Regions from separate parts of the Hydrogenophaga sp. T66 genome, predicted to be linked through region 1. Evidence: predicted binding sites of a transcription regulator. Region 1 holds the regulator's gene; the other holds the start of a gene.
The links. Region 1 encodes FNR, which switches genes on or off when oxygen is low (the NO sensors DNR and NnrR bind a similar motif). Its sites were predicted from a motif close to TTGATNNNNATCAA; they were not measured.
Positions count from the first base shown of each region.

Region 2: a site for FNR is predicted at 2,107-2,120, ahead of clpB (ATP-dependent chaperone ClpB). Genes of this name have one in related genera too.

Region 1 covers NZ_JBXVVX010000001.1:1,141,346-1,144,743, reverse strand. Annotated here, with positions in the region: gene AC2D80_RS05375 (sulfite exporter TauE/SafE family protein) at 1-159, opposite strand, end outside; gene hemN (oxygen-independent coproporphyrinogen III oxidase) at 180-1,559, opposite strand; gene fnr (fumarate/nitrate reduction transcriptional regulator Fnr) at 1,693-2,412, shown strand; gene AC2D80_RS05360 (hypothetical protein) at 2,390-2,647, opposite strand; gene AC2D80_RS05355 (nitrogen fixation protein FixH) at 2,649-2,945, opposite strand; gene ccoG (cytochrome c oxidase accessory protein CcoG) at 2,966-3,398, opposite strand, start outside.
Region 2 covers NZ_JBXVVX010000001.1:1,714,789-1,718,186, reverse strand. Annotated here, with positions in the region: gene mobB (molybdopterin-guanine dinucleotide biosynthesis protein B) at 1-50, shown strand, start outside; gene AC2D80_RS07885 (molybdopterin molybdotransferase MoeA) at 47-1,330, shown strand; gene AC2D80_RS07880 (MoaD/ThiS family protein) at 1,327-1,578, shown strand; gene AC2D80_RS07875 (molybdenum cofactor biosynthesis protein MoaE) at 1,605-2,081, shown strand; gene clpB (ATP-dependent chaperone ClpB) at 2,213-3,398, shown strand, end outside.

The DNA.
Region 1 (3,398 bases):
GCCCCCCAGCCGGCTGGCCTGGAACGCCAGCAGCGCGCGGGTGGTGCGCGGCGCACCGGCCTTCGCAATCCCCGCGCACGCCGCGCCGCACATGGCCACGCAGTGCGGACCGCCGACCACACCCATGAACAAGGCGGTGAGAGCGAGCGAGGTCTGCATGGTGTCGCGGGCGCGGGCGGTCAGATGATGCGGGAGAAGCGCGCCCGGTCCTGGTCCACCTGCAGGTGGCGGTCGAACACCATGGCGATCGCCCGCACGAGGTACCAGCCGCGCGGCGTGACCTGCACGCCGTGGTCGCTGAGCTTGACCAGACCGGCCTGCTCCAGTTCGCGCAGCTGCTCCAGCTCCCGCGCGAAGTAAGACTTGCAATCGATCAAGTGACCCAGCTCGATCGACTCGAACAGCAACTCGCCCTGGCACATCAGCGACATGATCACGGAGCGGCGCAACAGATCGTCGCGCGTGAGCGCGAGACCGCGCACGATCGGCAGGCGACCCTGGTCGAGCAGATCGCGGTAGTCGTCGAGCGACTTCGCGTTCTGGCTGTAGGTGGCCCCGATGCGCCCGATCGCCGACACGCCGAGCGCGATGAGATCGCAATCGGGCTGGGTGCTGTAGCCCTGGAAGTTGCGGTGCAGCCGGCCCTGGCGTTTGGCCACGGCCAGCGCGTCGGTGGGCAGGGCGAAATGGTCCATGCCCACGTAGACATAACCCGCATCGCCCAGCGCGTCGAGTGACTGGCTGAGCATGGCGAGCTTGTCGCCCGGGCTGGGCAACTCGGCGGCGACGATGCGCCGCTGGGGCTTGAAGCGCGACGGCAGGTGGGCGTAGGCGTACAGGGCCACCCGGTCGGGCCGCAAGCGGTTGATCTGCTCCAGCGTGCGGGCGAAGCTCTCGGGCGTCTGCAGCGGCAGGCCGTAGATGAGATCGACGTTGACCGATTCGAAGCCGATGTGGCGGGCGTCCTGCACCAGGGCAAACACCTGCTCGGGCGGCTGAATGCGGTGGACCGCCTTTTGCACCGCCGGATCGAAGTCCTGCACGCCGAAGCTCAGGCGGTTGAAGCCCAGCCGATGCAGCGCCTGCAGGCGCTCGGTCGTGACCGTGCGCGGGTCGACCTCGACCGAGTACTCGCCGCCCGGCACGAACGCAAAGTGCCGCTTGAGCATGTGCATCAGGTCTTCGAGCTCGCCGTCGCTGAGGAAGGTGGGCGTACCGCCGCCCAGGTGCAACTGAGAGACCGACTGACCCGCGCCGAGGTGCTGCACCTGCAGCTCGACCTCGCGCGACAGGTAGCGCAGGTACTCCGCGGCGCGCTCATGGTGCTTGGTGATCACCTTGTTGCACGCGCAGTAGTAACACACCGACTCGCAGAAGGGGATGTGCACGTAGATCGACAGCGGCAGCGACATCGAACCCGCGCGGCGCTGCTCCAGCGCCTGCACGTAATCGCGCTCGCCAAAGGCTTCGACAAAACGGTCGGCGGTGGGGTAGGACGTGTAGCGCGGTCCGGGGACATCAAAACGCTGCAGCAGGTCGTCGGGAATGGCGTGGCTCAAGGCTTTCTCCGGTGTGGCTGCCACTGTGACGCAGCCACTGACGCGCTCCCTTGACGCGGATCAAGTCATGGGCATTTGACGCCGCCCCCACCGGTGGGGGTATCCTCGGGGGTGGAACATCTGTCTGCCGACCATGGACGCCCACGCCATCAAAGTCGCCTGCTCGAGTTGCAACCTGCGCGAGCTGTGCCTGCCCATGGGGCTCAACCCCGATGAAATGACCAAGCTCGACCGCGTGGTCTCCACGCGCAAGCGCGTCAAGCGCGGTTCATCGCTGTTCAACGCGGGCGACCCGTTCACCTCGCTGTATGCCGTGCGTTCGGGGTTCTTCAAGACGACCATCACCACGCCGGACGGCCGCGACCAGGTCACCGGCTTTCAGATGACGGGCGAAATCATTGGCCTGGACGGCATCGTCCACGACCGCCACTCCTGCGACGCGATTGCGCTGGAGGACGCCGAGGTCTGCGTGATGCCCTTCGATCAGGTGGAGCAACTCTCGCGCGAGTTCACCACGCTGCAGCACCACGTCCACAAGATCATGAGCCGGGAAATCGTGCGCGACCACAGCGTGATGCTGCTGTTGGGCAGCATGCGTGCCGAAGAGCGGCTGGCCGCGTTCCTGCTCAATCTCGTGCAGCGCCTGCACGCGCGCGGCTTTTCGCAGTCCGAGTTCAACCTGCGCATGACGCGCGAGGAAATCGGCAGCTACCTGGGCATGAAGCTCGAAACCGTGAGCCGCACGTTCTCGAAGTTTGTCGAGGACGGGATCATCGAAGTCAAGCAGCGCTACGTGCACATCAAGGACACCGAAGCGCTCAAGCGCATCGTCAATCCGCAGACCTGCGCGTGAGGGGTTCGTCCGGCGCGGGCGTGTTCATCAGCAGCGCCGTCAGGCCACAGGCCACCAGACACAAGCCCCAGAAGACGAAGAAGGCCAGGGTGTAAACCGCCTGCGCCGACAACGGAAGCGGCTCACCGCCCCAGTGCAGCTCGCCGGGATCGACGAGGGCGAACACCACCATCTCCAGCAGGCCCGCCACCAGAAAGGCCGGCCAGCCAATGCCCATCCACAGCCGGGCATTCACCTCACCGCTCCGCCGGCACCACGGGCGACGCTGCGTGGTTGCGCGCCTGGTGGGCCGGCTGCAGGCGCAGCAGGGCCGCCTCGCGCTCGCCGGGCGGCAGGCGGCGTGCAGCCTCCAGCTCCGCCGAGTAAGCCGCCTTGTCCAACACCGGATCGGCGTGCTTCACCGCGATCACGCCGGTGGCGATGCAGGCCACCACCACGGCGGCCGGCCCCCCGACCACCAGCCACATCGCTTTCACGCGCCACCAGGGTTCGGCTGGGGCGATGGCGGGGGTCAGGGCGTTGGTGTTGCTCATGGATGGCTCCTGAAAGCCGCTCAACGCGGCACGATGAAAGTCGAGGCTTCGCGCACGCTCAGGCGTTCGTCGCCATCGGCGCGGATGTCAAACGAGATGGGGTGCGAGCCAGTGGCGGCCACACCGGGCGGGATCTGCACGCGCACGGCGGTTGAGCGCAACTCGGTGGGCAACACCTCGACCGGCGTGGCCGGATCGATGGCGATCCCCGGCAGACCCTCGACGCTCACCCGCAGGCGCTGCGTCTGTTCGGTCGCGTTCATGATCTGCAGCCGGTAGACGTTTTCAATGCGCCCGGCCCCGACCTCGCGCGCCAGGGCGCCGCGGTCGCGGATGACGTCCACCTTCAGCGGCGTGCGCAGCCACAGGCTGGCGAACACCGCCACGGTGATGGCCAGCAGGATGCCGCCATACACCAGCACCCGCGGGCGCAGCGCCCGGCGCAGCATCTGC
Region 2 (3,398 bases), 570 kb from region 1:
GGCTGTTCGACAATGCAGACCGCTTTGTCTACACCCCGCCCACCCCATGAACGCCCCCACCCGCGCCCCCCTGATGCCGCTGGAAGCGGCGCTGGACGCGCTGCTGGCCCGCGTCGAACCCCTCCCCGGTACGGAAGCGGTTCCCACCTTTGACGCGGCCGGCCGCGTGCTGGCCGACGACCTGATTGCCGCGCTGCACGTCCCGCCGCAAGACAACTCGTCGATGGACGGCTACGCCGTGCGTTGCGCCGATGTCAGCGCCCCGGGGGTGGTCCTGCCGGTGAGCCAGCGCATTCCCGCCGGCCACGCCGGCCAGCCGCTGGAGCCCGGCACCTGCGCGCGGATCTTCACCGGCGCGCCGCTGCCCGCCGGTGCCGACGCGGTCGTGATGCAGGAAGACACGCGCGAGGTCGGCGGCGACCTGCACGCGGTGCACATCGATGCCGTGCCCACGCTGGGCCAGTGGGTCCGCCGGGCTGGCGAGGACGTGCAGCGCGGCAGCGTGATCCTGCCGCGCGGCCACCGCCTGCAGGCGTCCAGCCTCGGCCTTGCCGCCAGCCTGGGACAGTCGCACGTCACGGTCGCCCGCCGCCCGCGCGTGGCGCTGTTTTCGACCGGCGATGAGCTGGTGATGCCGGGTGAGGTGCCGCCCGAGGCGATGAAGCCCGGCGCCATCTACAACAGCAACCGGTTTTTCCTGCGCGAGCTGTTGCACCGTTTCGGCTGCGAGGTGAGCGACCTGGGCATCGTGCCCGACCGGCGAGACGCCACCCTCGCCGCGCTGAAGACCGCGGCCGACCACCACGATCTCATCCTCACCAGCGGGGGCGTCTCCGTGGGCGAGGAAGACCACATCAAGCCCGCCGTGCAGGCGCTGGGCTCGCTCGATTTGTGGCAGATCGCCATGAAGCCCGGCAAGCCGTTTGCCTATGGCACCGTGCGCCGGGATGCGGGTGCCGGGGCCGCCGCCGGCTCCGTCAGCCATTTCATCGGTCTGCCAGGCAATCCGGTGTCGAGCTACGTGACCTTCTTGCTGCTCGTTCGGCCGGTGTTGCTGCGGCTGCAGGGGGTGCTGGACACGGCGGTGCTGGGACTGCCGCCGGCGGTACCGCTGCGGGCCGATTTTGCGCTGCCGCGGGCGGACAAGCGCCGCGAGTTTCTGCGCGTGCGGCGCAACGCCAGCGGCGGCGTGGACCTGTTTCCCAACCAGAGTTCCGGCGTGCTCACCTCCGTGGTCTGGGCCGATGGGTTGGTGGACAACCCGTCCGGCCGCACCATTGCCCCCGGCGACGCCGTGAACGTCATTGCCTTGAGCGACCTTCTCGCATGAACATCCAGCTGCGCTATTTCGCCGCCATCCGCGAGGCCGTGGGCACCGGCCATGAAACCTGGACCACCCGCGCGACCACCCTCGGCGGCCTGCGCGACGAGCTGATTGCCCGCGGCGGCCCCCACGCCGAGGCGCTTGCCCGCGGCCGGGCGGTGCGGGTCTCGCTCAACCAGACCATGGCCGACGAAGCCACGCCCTTGCCCGCCGGCGCCGAGGTGGCCTTCTTCCCGCCCGTGACCGGCGGTTGAGCCCCTGTACCCGTTTGGAGCTTGCCATGACCGCCCGCGTCACCATCCAGACCGCCGATTTCGACCTCAGCGACGAGGTGGCCCGATTGCGCGCGCAGGATCGCGGCGTGGGTGCGGTGTGCAGCTTTGTGGGCACCGTGCGTGACCGCAACGACGGTCAAACCGTCAGTGCCATGGAGCTCGAACACTACCCGGGCATGACGGAGAAGGCCATCGAGGCCATGATCGACGAGGCCTTCCGCCGCTTCGACATCCTGGGCGCCCGGGTGATCCATCGCGTGGGTCTGCTGCAGCCGCTCGATCAGATCGTGCTCGTGGTCGTGACCTCGGCCCACCGCGGCCAAAGCTTCCAGGCCTGCGAGTTCCTGATGGATTACCTCAAGACCCAGGCGCCGTTCTGGAAGAAGGAAGACACACCGGCCGGCGCGCGTTGGGTCGATGCCCGGGTCAGCGACGATGCGGCCCTGGCCCGCTGGGGCATCCAGGCCGGCAACGCCGGCTGACCGGCTGCCCCGCCGCCTGGCGGGCTTGACGCGGATCAAGCGCGCGGCGTTTCGGGCATGCGCCGCGGCGCGCTGGCCTTGAAAAAACCATGCGCCGGCCCCATCGTTGACCGCATCGGAGGATTCATCCCATGCGACTCGACAAACTCACCACCGCGCTGCAACAAGCCCTGGGCGACGCCCAGAGCCTGGCGCTGGCCAACGACCACGCCTACATCGAGCCGGTGCACGTGCTGCTGGCTTTGCTGCGGCAAACCGACGGGGCGGCGCCTCTGCTTCAGCGCGCCGGCGTCAACGTCAAGGGCCTGAGCACGGCCGCCGAGGCGGCCATGAAGAAGCTGCCTCAGGTGCAAGGCCAGGACGTGACGGTCGGCCAGGACCTCGCCCGCCTGCTGCAGGCGGCCGAAAAGGAAGCGCTCAAGCGGGGCGATGCGTACATCGCCAGCGAGCTGTTCCTGCTGGCCGTGGCCGACCACAAGGGCGATCTGGGGCGGCTGGCCAACGAACATGGCCTGTCGCGCCAGAGCCTGGAGGCGGCGATCGCGGCGGTGCGCGGCGGCGAGTCGGTCAATACGCCAGAGGCCGAAGGGCAGCGCGAGGCCCTGAAGAAATACACGCTCGACCTCACGGAGCGCGCCCGTCAGGGCAAGCTCGATCCGGTGATCGGCCGCGACGACGAAATCCGCCGCGCGATCCAGGTGCTGCAGCGGCGCAGCAAGAACAACCCGGTGCTGATCGGCGAGCCGGGTGTGGGCAAGACGGCCATCGTGGAAGGGCTGGCGCAGCGCATCGTGGCCGGCGAGGTGCCCGACAGCCTGAAGGGCAAGCGCGTGCTGGTGCTCGACATGGCCGGTCTGCTGGCCGGGGCGAAGTACCGCGGCGAGTTTGAGGAACGGCTGAAGGCGGTGCTCAAGGAGGTTTCGCAGGACGAGGGCCGCATCATCCTGTTCATCGACGAGATCCACACCATGGTCGGCGCCGGCAAGGCCGAGGGCGCCATCGACGCGGGCAACATGCTCAAGCCGGCGCTGGCGCGCGGCGAGCTGCATTGCATCGGTGCCACCACGCTCGACGAGTACCGCAAGTACATCGAGAAGGACGCCGCGCTGGAGCGCCGCTTCCAGAAGGTGCTGGTCGATGAGCCCAGCGTCGAAGCCACGATCGCCATCCTGCGTGGCTTGCAGGAACGCTACGAGAAGCACCACAACGTGGACATCACCGACCCGGCCATCGTGGCTGCGGCCGAGCTGAGCCACCGCTACATCACCGACCGTTTCCTCCCCGACAAGGCGATTGACCTGATCGACGAGGCCGCTG